DNA from 3 places in the Dietzia sp. SYD-A1 genome. Region 1 is predicted to be linked to each of the others. Evidence: riboswitches for the same ligand, from Rfam matches in the RefSeq annotation. Region 1 holds a riboswitch; each other region holds the start of a gene.
The links. Region 1 has a riboswitch for thiamine pyrophosphate ahead of thiC (phosphomethylpyrimidine synthase ThiC). Riboswitches for the same ligand answer to the same signal wherever they lie in the genome.
Positions count from the first base shown of each region.

Region 1 (5,070 bases):
CACGTCTTCGCCGACAACGCGGCCGGCCGCGGGCTGTGGGCCAAGCTCGGACTGGCCCCGCACCATTCGATGCGTCACCTCGTCGTCGTCGAGGGTTCCACTCCGCGGTCCACGCGATCCGACGCCGGGTAATAGACTGCTCGCCATGCGCCTGGCCACCTGGAATGTCAACTCGATCAGAGCTCGACGGGACCGCGTCACGGCCTGGCTGGAACGCTCGGACGTCGACGTGCTGGCCATGCAGGAGACCAAGTGCAAGGACGACCAGTTCCCGCACGAGGCGTTCGAGGAGCTGGGATACCAGGTCGCCCACCACGGCTTGAGCCAGTGGAACGGCGTGGCCGTGGCCTCGCGGGTGGGGCTCGACGACGTCCGGTTGGGCTTCGACGACATGCCCGGTTTCCACAAGGACCCCGAGGTCACCCAGGATCCGGAGGCGCGCGCCATCTCCGCGGTGTGCGACGGCGTCCGCGTCTACAGTCTCTACGTCCCCAACGGCCGTGAACTGGCGGACCCTCACTACACCTACAAGCTCGAGTGGCTGGCCCGGCTCCGCGACCACGCCTCCGCCGAACTCGCTGCCGACCCGGCCGCGCAGGTGGCGTTGGTGGGCGACTGGAACGTGGCACCGCACGACGAGGACGTGTGGGACATGGAGGTCTTCACCGGCAAGACCCACGTCTCCGAGCCCGAACGCCAGGCCTTCGCGGCCTTCGACGGGGCGGGCTTTCGCGAGGTCACCCGCGAGTTCACCCCGGGCCCCGGCGTCTACACCTACTGGGACTACACCCAGTTACGCTTCCCCAAGAAGCAGGGCATGCGCATCGACTTCCAGCTGCACTCGCCGGAACTCGCATCGCGGGTGACCGGCGCGTTCATCGACCGCGAGGAACGCAAGGGCAAGGGCGCCTCCGACCACGCCCCGGTCGTCGTAGACCTCGACTAGCACCGCGACCCGGCCCACCACGAGGAGCCCGCACCGATGTCCACGTTCCAACTCCGTCACTACATCGACCGCCTGCGCGCCGAGGGCTTCACCGTGCGCGACGACCACGGTGAGGACCCCGACCTCATCGACATCGACGGCAGGGCCGTGGACACCTGGCGGGAGAACTACCCGTACGACCATCGGATGGACCGCAACCAGTACGAGGTGGAGAAGTACCTCCTGCAGATCGAGCTGCTCAAGTTCCAGAACTGGCAGGCCGAGTCGGGCCACCGGCACGTGATCGTGTTCGAGGGCCGGGACGCCGCCGGCAAGGGCGGGACCATCAAGCGGTTCACCGAGTACATCAACGTCCGGCAGGCCCGGGTGGTCGCGCTGATCAAACCCACCGAGACCGAGCTGTACCAGTGGTACTTCCAGCGCTACATCAGCCACCTGCCCACCCGCGGCGAGCTGGTCATGTTCGATCGCTCCTGGTACAACCGGGCCGGTGTCGAGCGGGTGATGGGGTTCTGCACGGACGCCCAGTACTCCACGTTCATGGAGCAGGCGCCCATGTTCGAGAAGATGTTGGTGGACTCGGGCATCGGCCTGACGAAGTTCTGGTTCTCCGTCACCAAGGAGGAGCAGAAGACCCGGTTCGCGATCCGGCAGCTCGACCCGGTCCGTCGGTGGAAGCTCTCCCCGATGGACCTGGAATCACTCGACAAGTGGGACCTGTACACCGCCGCCAAGGAGGAGATGTTCCGGCGCACCGACACCGACTGGGCCCCCTGGATCACCATCAAGTCCAACGACAAGAAGCGGGCGCGCATCAACGCCATGCGCTACTTCCTCCACCAGTTCGACTATCCGGAGAAGGACCCCCAGGTGGTGTTCGACCCTGACCCGAAGATCGTCCGCCGCGCCAGGGACGCCGTTGGGGACTGACTGAGCCCGCGAAGGACGCACCCGCGCACACGACCCGTCGGGAATGTCCGGGCGCCGGCGCGCATTGCACCGGGTATGAGTCACACCAATGATCCGGCCGTTGTCAGACGTCTGCTCTCGGACCGCGGGCGCTGGGCGGTCGTGGGCCTGTCGGCGAACACCGGACGGACCGCGCACAGGATCGCCGCCTATGTCCGCAACCTGGGTCACGAGATAGTGCCGGTTCATCCCAGGGCTGAGACGGTCCACGGTCAGCAGGGATACCCGGATCTCGCGTCGGTACCCGGGGAGATCGATGTGGTCGACGTCTTTGTCAACTCGGCGCTCGCGGGCGACGTCGTGGACCAGGCGATCGCCCGGGGCGCGAAGGCGGTCTGGCTCCAGCTGGGTGTGATAGACGAGGCCGCGGCCCAGCGCGCTGCCGATGCGGGGCTGAACGTGGTGATGGACGCCTGCCCGGCCATCGAGGCGCCGCGTCTGGGCCTCGCCTGAGCGAGAGCACCCGCCGTGGCGGGAACGGCCCGCCCGCAGGTCAGAACCCGCTGGCGCTCAGCCCGATCATGGCGAAGATGAAGGCGAAGTAGAGCACGATGAGCAGGGCGAAGAGGCCGAGCGAGATGAGGCCGAGCTTCTTGGCTGACGCGCTCGCCGCTTCGGCCTCCGCATGGTGACCGGCCGCCCACAGCGGGTAGACGTCCGAGGCCCGGGTCATCGCGACGAATGCGAGCGGCCAGAAGAACAGGATCGAGGCCACCGCCCAACCGATGTTCGACGGGGGGCCCGGCCGTGCGGCTCCGGGGGACCCGGTGAACCCCCCGGGGGTCTGGGCCCCGTAACCCGGGTGCTGGCCATACGACGACGCGCCCTGCCCGTATGTCGGGCCCTGGCCATAGCTCTGGTCCTGCCAGTAACCGGACTCCTGCCCGGGGGTCTGGCCGGCCCCGTACGGGGAGTCGGAGGAGGAACCGGGGTAGCTCGGATTCGTCATGCCCGAATCGTATCCCCGAACGTGGGCTCCCTGAAACACCCTTCCCGGGTCAGCGGGGGGCCACGAGGAGCTGGTACTCGGGGAATCGGACGAGGAACCGGCGGACGTAGCTGCACACCGGGCGGATCTTGTGCCCGTCCAGACGCATCCGGGTGAGGACCAGACTGACCAGCAGTCGAGCGATGCCCTGCTGTCCGAAATGCTCCTCGATGACGGTGTGGAGAAGGATGTAGACGTCGCCGTCCTTCTCGTACCCCACCAGACCCATGAAGGTCTCGCCGTCCCACAGTTCGAACCGGTCTCTATCGGTGTTGTGGACCAGCACCAGTGACTCCACTCGGGACATGGGACTCCTTCGGCAGGGTGTGTTCCACACCCGATGCTACTCGCCGGGGTACGCTCGCCCGGCACAATTTCATACTCGTCCCCACGGGAGTCCGCTTCGGAGCGCGGGCTGAGAGGACGGCCGGCCGGGCCGTCGACCGTAGAACCTGTCCGGGTCATGCCGGCGTAGGGAGCAGTGAGCATCATGGGCACACACACGTCCACCCCCAGCGCAGAGTCCACCTCGATCGAGTCCGTGACCTGCGGCCCGATCCACTCCAGCAGCAAGTCGTACCTCGAGATCCCGGCGGAGGGCGGCACGCTGCGCGTGCCCGTCCGCCGGATCGCCCTGACCAACGGCACGTCGTTCGACGTCTACGACACCTCCGGCCCGTACACCGGGTACGCCGACGCCGGGCAGTGCCACGACCTCGGCTCCGGCCTACCACCCACCCGCGACGAGTGGACGCACCCGGAGGCCGTGCCCGCCTCGTCGGAGGACTCCACGCCGGTACGAACCCAGCTGGCCTGGGCCCGCGCGGGTCACATCACCCCGGAGATGCGCTTCATCGCCGCGCGCGAGGGAATCGACGTGGAGCTCGTGCGATCCGAGGTGGCCGCCGGCCGCGCCGTCATCCCGGCCAATCACCGCCACCCGGAGAGCGAACCGATGATCATCGGCAAGCGCTTTGTCACCAAGATCAACGCCAACATCGGCAACTCCGCGGTCACCAGTTCGATCGCGGAGGAGGTCGAGAAGATGGTGTGGGCATCCCGGTGGGGCGCGGACACCATCATGGACCTGTCCACCGGGCGGGACATCCACGAGACCCGCGAGTGGATCCTGCGCAACTCGCCCGTCCCCGTGGGCACCGTGCCGATCTACCAGGCACTGGAGAAAGTGGGCGGCGACCCGACGGCGCTGACCTGGGAGCTCTATCGGGACACCGTCATCGAGCAGTGCGAACAGGGAGTGGACTACATGACCGTCCACGCCGGGGTGCTCCTGCGGTACGTCCCGCTCGCCGCCACGCGCGTCACCGGGATCGTGTCGCGCGGGGGATCGATCATGGCCGCGTGGTGCCTGGCACACCACCGCGAGTCCTTCCTCTACACCCACTTCAGTGAGCTGTGCGAGATCCTCGCGACGTACGACGTGACGTTCTCCCTCGGGGACGGCCTGAGGCCCGGGTCGATCGCCGACGCCAACGACGAGGCGCAGTTCGCCGAGCTCCGAACGCTGGGTGAACTCACCCGGATCGCCAAGCGCCACGGCGTCCAGGTGATGATCGAGGGCCCGGGACACGTGCCGATGCACATGATCGTGGAGAACGTGCGCCTGGAGGAGGAGTGGTGCGAGGAGGCGCCCTTCTACACACTGGGGCCGCTGGCCACGGACATCGCTCCGGGCTACGACCACATCACCTCCGCCATCGGGGCCGCGCGGATCGCCGAGGCGGGCACGGCGATGCTCTGCTACGTCACCCCCAAGGAGCACCTGGGCCTGCCCGATCGCGACGACGTCAAGACCGGCGTGATCACCTACAAGATCGCCGCGCACGCGGCGGACCTGGCCAAGGGCCATCCGGGCGCGCAGGCGAGGGACGACGCGCTGAGCACCGCGCGGTTCGAGTTCCGCTGGCGGGACCAGTTCGCCCTGGCCCTCGACCCCGACACCGCGCTGGCCTACCACGATGCGACGCTGCCCGCCGAACCGGCCAAGACGGCCCACTTCTGCTCGATGTGCGGTCCCAGATTCTGCTCCATGCGGATATCGCAGGACATCCGGGACTACGCCGCCGAGCACGGACTGGACTCGGTCGAGGCGATCGAGGCGGGGATGGCCGAGAAGTCGGCGGAGTTCGCCGAACACGGCTCCCGG
Region 1 covers NZ_JADDKI010000200.1:106-5,175, forward strand. Annotated here, with positions in the region: partial or broken gene IY392_RS09155 (GNAT family N-acetyltransferase) at 1-132, shown strand, start outside; gene IY392_RS09160 (exodeoxyribonuclease III) at 146-946, shown strand; gene ppk2 (polyphosphate kinase 2) at 983-1,876, shown strand; gene IY392_RS09170 (CoA-binding protein) at 1,952-2,368, shown strand; gene IY392_RS09175 (CD225/dispanin family protein) at 2,409-2,864, opposite strand; gene IY392_RS09180 (GNAT family N-acetyltransferase) at 2,914-3,210, opposite strand; TPP riboswitch at 3,284-3,400, shown strand; gene thiC (phosphomethylpyrimidine synthase ThiC) at 3,394-5,070, shown strand, end outside.

Region 2 (5,070 bases), on a different contig from region 1:
ACGAGATGGCCAGGTCCGCCCGCCCCAGGGACACCTCCCGCGCGGCGTCGGCCGTGTTGGCGGGCGTCATGAACGTCACGTCGACGCCGGCGTCGCCGTACGCGCCGGTGTGCTGCGCGGTGTACAGCGCCACGTGATCGGGATTGGGGCTCCAGTCCAGCAGGACACTCACCGGTGCGGCTCCGGTCTCGGTCGTGTCCGCATCGTCCGAAGCCGCCTGGCATCCGGTCAGGGCCAGCACGGCAGCGGCCGCGATCGCGACCATGCGGACGCCGGGTCGGGTGACGCCCGGTCGGGTGACGGTCCGGCGTGGGGCCGCGCTGGTGGATGTGTGCGTCATGATGGGGTCCTTTCCCCGGTGGGGGTGTTCCACGGGCAGATGAGTCGTTCGAGGATGGTCACGGTGGCCAGCAGGACGCTGGACATGATCGTCAGCACGACCACCTGGGCGAAGACGAAGTCCGTCTGGAGACGCGGGATGGCCTGCAGCATGAGGTACCCCAGGCCGTTGGTCGCCCCGGTGTACTCGGCGAACACCGCGGCCACCGGCGCGAACGTGACCGAGACGCGCAATCCGGCGAACCCGCGGGGCGCGGCGGACGGCAGACGAACCCGCCAGAAGAGCGACCACCGGGTGGCGTGCAGGCTCCGCAGCGTGTCGATCACCCGGGCGTCGACGGCCCGCACGCCGGAGAGGAGGTTGAGGGCAACGGGGAAGAAACACAACAGGGCGACGACGATGACCTTCGGCGCCATCCCGTACCCGAGGGAGATCGTCAGTAGCGGACCGATCACGATCACCGGGATGGCCTGCGAGGCGACCAGCAGTGGGGTCATGGCCTGACCGATGGTGGGCACGAACGCGCTGATGATCACGACGATCACCGCGACGACCACTCCGAGGACCACACCCAGGAGGGTCTCGGAGGCGGTCAGCAGCGTGGCGGAACCGAGCCGGTCGGGCCAGGTGGTCACGAGCGAGTCGAGCACGGCGCCGGGCGCGGGGATGACGTAGGCCGGAACGAGTTCGAGCGCGGTGATCGTGATCCACGCGGCGAGGACCAGCAGGATCGTCACGCAGGCGGGAGCGGCGGATCGGAGGACTCGGATTGTCATAGGGCGGCTCCGCCGTCGGCCAGGTGGGATTCCCGCGCCAGGGCCTGGAGCACGTCCTGGCGGGTCGCCGCGAATCCCTTGTCGCCGAGCAGGGCCTCGCGGGGGCGGTCGTCGCCGAACCACCCCGGCCAGGTGGACACCACGCGCGCCGGGGCGTCGGCCTCGTGCCGTGCCAGCAGGACCACACGTTCGGCGAGGAGCAGGGCTTCATCGACGTCATGGGTGACCATGACGAGGGTGGCCGGCGTCCCGGCGAGGGTCTCGCGCAGCCATTGCTGGACGTCGGCGCGGGTGATCGCGTCGAGCGCACCGAGCGGCTCGTCCGCCAGCAGCAGGGGTTTGCGAGCGAGCAGTGCGCGCGCGAGTGCCGCGCGCTGGCGCATGCCCGCACTCAGAGCCGACGGACGGGCCCCCGACCAGGCGCCCAGGCCCAGGCGGTCCAGCAGTTGCTGGGCTTCGGCGCGGGCCACGCGCCGGCGCTCCCGCTGATTGCGGAGACTGATCGCGACGTTGTCGAGCAGGGTCATCCACGGCAGCAGGCTGTCGCCCTGCGGCATCAACGCGCAGTGCTCCAGGCGCCGGCCGGGCCGGCGTTCGTCCAACACGGAGACGGTCCCGGTCGTCGGTTCGGTCAGGCCGGCGATCAGCGACAGCAGCGTGGACTTGCCGCAGCCACTGCGCCCGACGACCGCGATGTGCTGGCCCACCGGGACGGACAGGCTGAGGTCCGCGAGAACGGGCCGGCGTGCTCCCGGGTAGGTGTGGCCCAGACCGTCCAGCGCCACGGCCGGAACTGCGGGGCGACTCAGCACGGCGTGCACCAGGACCGCGGCGTGCACAGGGGTGGCCGCGTGCACCAGGACCGCGGCGTGCACAGGGATGGCCGCGTGCACCAGCGCATGTGACATCCCTCCGCTCGTGTGAACGAGTTCAGGTTCAGCGGGTGTGATCTCAGCCCCGTTCGGTAGGGGCACCCCGTGTCATCGACGCCGATCCTGTGGATCAGCTCGAAGTGCGAACTTACCACCCTGCGCTGCCCGGCGAGTGGTCACATATGCGCGGCTCCGGCGGATCCCCACCTGGGGAAACGTGAACAGAATCGACCGCGCGACGAGGGGGGCCAGATGCCGAGGGCGGGCGGCGGCAGGCGGGGTGCTGCGGCAGGCGGCCGGCTTGGGCCCGGTGTCACGCCGGTCAGCGCCGCTGATCTGCGCAGAAGTGTGCGCCCCCGAGAGGATTCGAACCCCTGACCAGCCGGGTAGAAACCGGATGCTCTATCCACTGAGCTACGGAGGCCTGCGACGCCCGCGTCCGGCGTCGCCGGAAGGATGATAGCCGATCCGGGGGTGTGCGCCGCAGCCGCGAATCGGCCCGGGGCGATCGGGTTAATACGATGGTGGCCATGACGTCGTCCAAGTCGACACCCGCCCGCGCCGGAACGCTCACGACCCGCAGCGTGGTCCCCGTCGTGATCCTGCTCGCGGTGGTGGCCGCCGCGGTGGTGATCCCACTGTCGGGCATGTCGACGGAGGTGGCGCTCGCGCTGGTGGGCGTCCCGGACCCGGGCGTCCTCACCACGGCCGGGCTCCCGGCGGTCCGAGCGGTGGGCGAGCTGCTCGCCGCGGTGGCGGTGGGGACGGCCCTGTTCGCGGCGTTCTTCACCCCGCCCCAGAAGGACAAGACCCTCGACGTGGACGGGTACCGATCGCAGCGGATCTCCTCGTGGGCCAACATCTCGTGGGCGGTGGCCGCGGCTCTGCTCATCCCGCTGACCCTGTCGGACGTCTCCGGCCGCACGTTCTGGGCGGCGCTGCCTCCGGACCAGTGGATCGTGGCGATCAACCAGATCGACGTGGCCTCGTCCTGGCGGTGGGCGGCGGTGATCGCGCTGGTGGCCGGGATCGGTCAGCGGCTCACCGTGAGCTGGCGCTGGTCGGTGATCTGGTTGGGCGTGTCGGTGCTCTCGCTCCTGCCGGTGGCGGCCACGGGGCACGCCTCAGGGAGCACCGCGCACGACATCGCCACCAACTCGCTGATCATCCACCTGTTCGCCGCCGCGTTCTACGTGGGCGGGCTGGTCGCCGTGCTGGCCCACACCATGCGGGGCGGCTCCCGCGTGGCCCTGGCCCTGCGCCGCTACTCGGTGGTGGCGACCATCGCGATCATCGCGCTCGGGTTCTCCGGCATCATCAACGCGCTCGTGCGGCTGCACCCGGCCGACCTGTTCTCCTCCACCTACGGGCTGCTCGTGGTGTCCAAGGCGCTCCTGCTGGTCCTGCTCGCGCTGTTCGGCCTGGCCATCCGCCGCCGGATCATCGCCAGGATCGAGTCCAGATCGGCAAACGCTCCCGTCGACCGGCCGACCCTGGTGCGGATAGCGCTGGTCGAATCCGTGGTGATGGCGGGCACGATCGGGCTTTCGGTCTCGCTCGGTCGCACCCCGCCGCCGGCGCCGCTGTACGTGCCCACTCGTCAAGAGGCGCTCCTGGGTTTCGAGCTCCCCGGGCCGTTCTCACTCGGCACCGTGTTCGGGGTGTGGCGCTTCGACCTGGTGCTGGGCCTGGCCGCGGTCATCCTGCTGAGCCTGTACGTGTGGGGCCTGATCACACTGCGTCGCCGCGGTGACACCTGGCCGGTGGGCCGAACCGTGGCCTGGGTGCTCGGCTGCGTGATCCTGTTCCTCACCACCAGTTCTGGCATGGGGATGTACATGATGGCCGACTTCGCCAGCCACATGGTGGGGCACATGCTCATCTCGATGCTCGTGCCGGTGCTCCTCGCACTCGGCGGGCCGCTGACCCTGGCGTTGCGGGCGCTCCCGGCCGCGGGGCGTGGGAACCCGCCCGGGCCCCGTGAGTGGATCGTCGAGTTCATCAACAACCCCCTGTCCCGCTTCCTCACCCACCCGATCGTGGCCTCCGTGCAGTTCGTGGCGGGTTTCTACATCATCTACTTCGGCGGGTTCTACGAGGGCCTGGCCTCAGAACATCTGGGCCACATGTTCATGAACGTGCACTTCCTCATCAGTGGGTACCTGTTCTACTGGGTGATCATCGGTGTCGACGCCGCACCGCGGCACTTCTCGCCGCTCTACAAGCTCATGGTGCTGCTCAGCTCGCTGCCGTTCCACGCCTTCTTCGGCATCATGCTCATGAACTACAAGACCGTGCTCGCCGAGAACTGGTACGGCGGGATCGGACTGCCCTGGATCCCGGATCTCCTTCAGAGCCAGCAGGTCGGCGGCGGGGTCGCGTGGGCGGCGGGGGAGATCCCGCTGTTCATCGTCATGTTGGCCCTGGCGTGGCAGTGGTACCAGAGCGACATGCGGGACGCCCGGCGCGGCGAGCGCCAGGCCGAGCGTGACGACGACGCCGAGCTCAAGGCCTACAACGAGATGCTCAGCGCGATGTCCCGGGCGGACCGCAAGTCCTGAGGAGCGACCACCTCGTCGTCGTCGGGCCCGCTTCTGCACACCCTGCCCGTCCCTCCACAGACCGGGCGCCGCGAGCGGCGCGACCGGGTTTCGACGACGACGAGGTGGGGCACGCTCTGGGGCACGAGGCCGACGCACGGTCGGCCCGAGTGTGACAGGAGCGAGACCATGAACGAGACCCACACCACCGTCCGCGGAACCGTGATCACCGCCCCCACCACCCGCCGGGTCGGCGAGGACTCGGTCCTTTCCTTCCGGGTGGCCAGCAACACCCGCTACCAGGACCGCGACACCGGGGAGTGGAAGACGGGCGGCACGCTGTACTTCTCGGCCAATTGTTGGGGCAGGCTGGGCCAGCGGGCGTCCGGGACGCTGGTCAAGGGCGACGGCATCATCGTCCAGGGCCGCCTGCTGACCAACGAGTACGAGAAGGAGGGCAGGATCCAGCGGGATCTGGAGATGCGGGTCACCGCACTGGGACCGGACCTGTCCCGGATGGACGTGACGATGCGCAGGGCCCA
Region 2 covers NZ_JADDKI010000239.1:96-5,165, reverse strand. Annotated here, with positions in the region: gene IY392_RS10555 (ABC transporter substrate-binding protein) at 1-340, opposite strand, end outside; gene IY392_RS10550 (ABC transporter permease) at 337-1,116, opposite strand; gene IY392_RS10545 (ABC transporter ATP-binding protein) at 1,113-2,024, opposite strand; TPP riboswitch at 2,007-2,104, opposite strand; tRNA gene IY392_RS10540 (tRNA-Arg) at 2,340-2,412, opposite strand; gene IY392_RS10535 (cytochrome c oxidase assembly protein) at 2,519-4,549, shown strand; partial or broken gene IY392_RS10530 (single-stranded DNA-binding protein) at 4,718-5,070, shown strand, end outside.
Region 2: another riboswitch for thiamine pyrophosphate. It lies ahead of IY392_RS10545 (ABC transporter ATP-binding protein); the one in region 1 lies ahead of thiC (phosphomethylpyrimidine synthase ThiC).

Region 3 (5,070 bases), on a different contig from region 1:
GGCCTCACCGACCTCCTCCACGGTCAGGACGGGCGAGGTCATCGAACCTCGAGACGGTGGCTGAGCGGATCGATCCACCCTCACCTCGCCCGCCGCCCACGCGGGCCAGTCTGCCAGCTCGGGTCCTCACCGGGCGCGTGCTTCTCGCACCTCACCCTCGACGAAAGGCCGCCCCGCGGTGTGATTCCGGCAGCCGGTCGCCTTCGCCGAACATCCGGGCGCGGAGGGTGCCGGGTTCCGCCGCTCGCGGATACAGTCCGCGGTGCTGGAGCACAGGGATGAGGAACTCGACGACGTCCTCCCAGGTCCCGGGGTTGAGCGCATAGGCCAGGTTGAAGCCGTCGACATCCGTCTCCGCCATGAGGTGCTCCAGGGCGTCGGCCACGGTGTCCCCCGACCCCACCACCACGGGGCCGCCCGTCGCATTGAACCGGGCGCTGTCCCGCAACGTCCACCGGCCGCCCGGGTCAGCGGCGCCCGAGAGGCTCGACACCGTGGTCTGGATGGCATCGGTGGCGACCGGGTCCAGCGGTGCGTCTAGATCTTCCCGGGAGAGGTCGATTCCCGACCAGCCCGAGTTGAGGACCAGATTCCCCGTCTCGGAGGCGTAGGAGAAGACGTCGCGATACTTCGCGGCGGCCGCCGCGTCGGTCTGGTCGACGACGATCGTGAGCAGCGCATAGACGCGTGCGGCGTCCCGCCCTCGCCCCGCCGCCTCCAGTCCCTCGCGGATCCGACCGACCTGCTCACGGGTCTGCGCGAGAGTCGGGGACGCGACGAAGATCGCCTCCGCGTTCTCGGTGGCGAAGCGGACTCCCCGCTCGGAGGCGCCGGCCTGATAGATGACCGGGGTCCGCTGTGCAGAGGGCTCCGACAGATGAATCCCCGGAACCGTGAAGTACGTCCCGTGGTGGTCGATCGGGTGCACCTTCGCCGGGTCGACGAAGGTGTCCCGCTCCGCGTCGAGCACCACCGCGTCGTCCTCCCAGGATCCCTCCCACAATTTGTAGAGGACCTCCAGGTACTCGTCCGCCCGGTCGTAGCGCTCATCGTGGGAGAGCTGGTCGTCCTGGCCCAGATTCCGCGCCGCGCTGGTGAGATACCCCGTGACCACGTTCCACCCCACCCGGCCCCGGGTGAGGTGATCGAGCGTCGACATCCGCCGGGCGAAGGTGTACGGGTGCTCGGCCGACGTGCTCGCGGTGATGCCGAAGCCGAGATGCTCCGTGACGGCCGCCATCGCGCTCACCAGCATCATCGGGTCGTTCATCGGGATCTTGGCCGCAGTCCGCAGGGCCGCATCGGCGCTACCGCCGTAGACGTCGTAGGGCCCGAGTGCGTCCGCGAGGAAGATGCCGTCGAACAGCCCCTCCTCCAGGAGCCGGGCCAGACGGGTCCAGTGCGTGAGGTCGCGATAGTCCCGGGAGCGGTCCGCGGGATGCCGCCAGAGCCCCGGGAGCTGGTGGCCCACCCCGTTGACGGCGAAGGCGTTGAAGCGGATCCTCCGTGGGTGCCGTGGCGCATCGTGAGGGGCGTGGTGTGGCGTGGTCATCGTTCTCCCGGCGCTGGTCGTGGAGGGGGACCACCTCACGAGTCCGAGCGGCCGGTGGACGCATCGACGACATCCCTACGCGAGTATGAACTCGATCAGGTTCGCTCGGGTGTGATCTCAGCCCGTGGCGGGCACCCCGTGTCACGGCTCAGCCTACTCGCGCCGCTGTGCGCGAGGTGGATGCCGAGGTCGGTGCGGCCGGGCAGAAGGTCCTCCCGTAGGGCGCGGGTACCGCGGTAATCCCCGTCCCGGAGGCGACGGAAAGCCGCGACGGGCTCGGTGTCGATACCGTCCAGCCGGGTGCGCAGCCGATGGGCCTGCGCCTCCACGTCCGCACCGGACAGCCCGTCGGCGTCGTAGACGACGTGCAGGTCCAGTACCTCGATCCCGGTGTACCAGAGGACCCCGTGGGTCACGGGGAAGAGCAGGGTCTCGATATCGCCGCTCACGCCACGACGCCCTATCGAGCGCTCGTCCTCCCCGGCGGTCACCACGATGAGGGCCTTGCGACCGGCCAGCCCGCCGTCTCCGTAGCGACGGGGTACGCCGAGCTCGGGGTCGAGGTCGCCGTGGGCGAAACCGGTCGTCATCACCCGGTCGAACCATCCCTTCAGGATGGCCGGCGGCCCGTACCACCACAGCGGGAACTGGAAGACGACGAGCTCGGCCGCCGCGATCTTGGCCTGCTCGGCCCGGACGTCGTCGGGAAGGCGGCCCGTGGCGTAGGCGTCAGCGGACAGCTCGACGATCGATCTCGATCGGCCCTCCGGCTCGCCGAGGTCGCGATCGGACAACACGGGGTCGAAGCCCTGCGCGTACAGGTCCGAGGTCTCCACCGTGTACCGCGCGGACAGCGACTCGGTGCCGGTCCGGAAGAGGTGCTCGTTGAGAGAGCCCGGTCGAGGGTGGGCGTACACCCAGAGGGCCGTGCGGGGTTCGGGCGGGTGCGTGATGGTCATGAGCTGCCTTTCGATTCAGTCTCGGGACGTGACGGACACGATGACTCTGGCGAGCACCTCGTGGGCGTGGGTCGTGGTGATCGAGCCGGTGGTCGCGGCCCGGGCGAGGGAATCGCCGGCGCCGAGGATCGCTACCAGATCCGCGGCCTCTATCTCTCCGGCGAACGGGGTCAGCGCCCGGCGGTACTTGGCGAGGAACTGCTCCTCGGCCTCCTGGCGGACCTCGTCCAACGTCGGCGACCCGGCGAGTGCGGAGACGACGTCGGCCAACTCCCGGCCCTCGGCCACGCAGCAGTCGATGTACGCCGCTGCCACGACCTCCGCCACGTCATCGAGCTCGGTCCCTGCGCTCTCGAGCGCGGCGTCGAGTACCTCGTGCTGGCGGGCCTCGAACTCCCGGTACAGCTCGGCGAGCAGACCGCTCCTGTCGCCGAAGTGGTCGTAGACCACCGGTTTGGTGACGCCTGCGCGCTCCGCCACCCGTCCGAGGGTGAGGGTGTCGGTCCCCGCCTCGCGAATGAGCGCTCGAGCCTCCGCGAGGAGCTGGGCGCGGCGCTCCTCTCTGGACATCCGACGGCGCGCGATCGCTCGTGCATCGACCATGACAGCTCCTCGACAGAGTGGTTACTATTCGTAGGTTACTAACAGTAGCCTGCTCGATCGCATCGCGCGACCCCGTTGCGGGCGGCGCCCCGGCCGACCATCCTCGACCCCGTGGAGGACACGGCTGACCGACGGCACGAGGCGATCCGAGAGGCGTACTCGGCACGGGCGCTGGAGTACGCGGACCTCTTCGGGTCCATGGAGGCGACTCATCCCTCCGACCGGGCGCTGGTGGGCTCGTGGGCCGCCACCCTGACGGGACCTGTGCTCGATGTGGGATGTGGTCCCGGGCACTGGTCGGGCTTCCTGGCCGGGAACGGGGTGGAGGTCAGCGGCATCGACCCGGTTCGGCGGTTCGTCGACCTGGCTCGCCGCCGCCACCCGCATCTGCCCTTCGAGGTCGGTCGGACGCCCTCGACGTCCCGACGGGCTCCCTCGGCGGGGTGCTCTCCTGGTACTCGCTCATCCACCACCATCCGCGTCACATCAGGGTGTCGTTGGCGGAATTCGCGCGGGTGCTCCGGCCCGGCGGCAGCGTGGCGGTGGGCTTCTTCGAAGGAGTGGGAGGCCAATTCGACCACGCGGTCACGACCGCCTACCGATGGCCGGTGGCCGAACTCTCCCGGGAGCTGGTCGCGGTCGGATTCGAGGTGCTCGAGACGCACACCCGGACGGCGGGCACCCACAGGCCCCACGGCGCGATCGTGGCACGCAGGACGCGCGACCGATGTGTCCCGGGCCTCATTGCGCGTCGCCTGATCGAGGAGTAGAACTTCTTTCGCGGGAAGAGTAGGTAAGGCACTGCTAAGGTGCCGTCTCGATCTCGCCGCCGGACCGCGCCGTGCGACCCGGGGACCCCGATCAGAACCCAGGTCAGCCGTGTTCCTCGCCAACTTCCTCATCGCCCTCCGTGAAGGACTCGAGGCCGCCCTCATCGTGGGCGTCCTCGTCGCCTACCTCGTCAAGGTGGGCCGCCGGGATCTCCTCCCGCGGCTCTGGGCCGGCGTCGCAGTAGCGGCTCTGATCCCCTTGACCGCGGGCGCGTTCATGACCTGGGGCCCGTACACCATGACCTTCGCCGCCCAGGAGGTGCTGGGCGGCACCCTCAGTCTCCTCGCCGTGGCGCTGATCACCTGGATGGTCCTCTGGATGGGCAGGCACGCCGCCGATCAGAAGGCCGGACTGGAATCCTCGATGGCCGGCGCGGTGGACGGGAGCGGCCGCGGCATCGTGTGGATCGCACTGATCGCGGTCGGCCGGGAGTCACTCGAGACCGCGATGTTCGTCTGGGCCACGACCCGCTCCACCATGGCGACCTCCGCGGTGGTCCCCGCCGTCGCAGTGCTCTGCGGCCTCGCCGCCGCCGCTGTGCTCGGGGCGGGCGTCTACGCGGGGGCCGTGCGGATCGACATCGGTGCGTTCTTCCGCTGGAGCGGGGTCTTCCTCATCGTCGTGGCCGCGGGCATCGTCTCCTACGGCCTCGGCGACCTGCAGGAGGCCTCCGTTCTGCCCGGGTGGGGCGCCTGGGCCTACGACCTCTCCCACCTGGTGCCCACCTCCGGAATCGGGCTCGTCGTGTACACGCTCGCGGTGGCGATCGTGAACGTCAACCTCATGCCCACCTGGCTCCAGGTCCTCGGGTGGGCGGCCTACCTCGTCGTCGTCCTGCCCCTGTTCCTCCGCGCCTCACGGCGTCGGCCGCGCCGGGCTGCGGTCGACGTCACGGGCTCCGTCACGTCATCAGGCTCCGTCGCGTCATCAGGCGCTGTCACCTCCACAGAGGCTGACGCAGACCACACCGTTCCCGCCGACAAGAAAGCCATCACACCGTGAACCGCACCGTCTTCCGCACACCCGTCCTCGCGCTCCCGTTGGGCCTCGGCGCCGCCATGGCGGTCCTCGCCGGGTGCACCGCCAACACCGCGTCCTCCGGGCCGGGCGGCGCGGAGCCCCTGG
Region 3 covers NZ_JADDKI010000094.1:3,322-8,391, forward strand. Annotated here, with positions in the region: gene IY392_RS04755 (LLM class flavin-dependent oxidoreductase) at 152-1,552, opposite strand; TPP riboswitch at 1,608-1,701, opposite strand; partial or broken gene IY392_RS04760 (NAD(P)H-dependent oxidoreductase) at 1,864-2,511, opposite strand; gene IY392_RS04765 (TetR/AcrR family transcriptional regulator) at 2,527-3,114, opposite strand; partial or broken gene IY392_RS04770 (class I SAM-dependent methyltransferase) at 3,214-3,884, shown strand; gene efeU (iron uptake transporter permease EfeU) at 3,994-4,947, shown strand; gene efeO (iron uptake system protein EfeO) at 4,944-5,070, shown strand, end outside.
Region 3: another riboswitch for thiamine pyrophosphate. It lies ahead of IY392_RS04755 (LLM class flavin-dependent oxidoreductase); the one in region 1 lies ahead of thiC (phosphomethylpyrimidine synthase ThiC).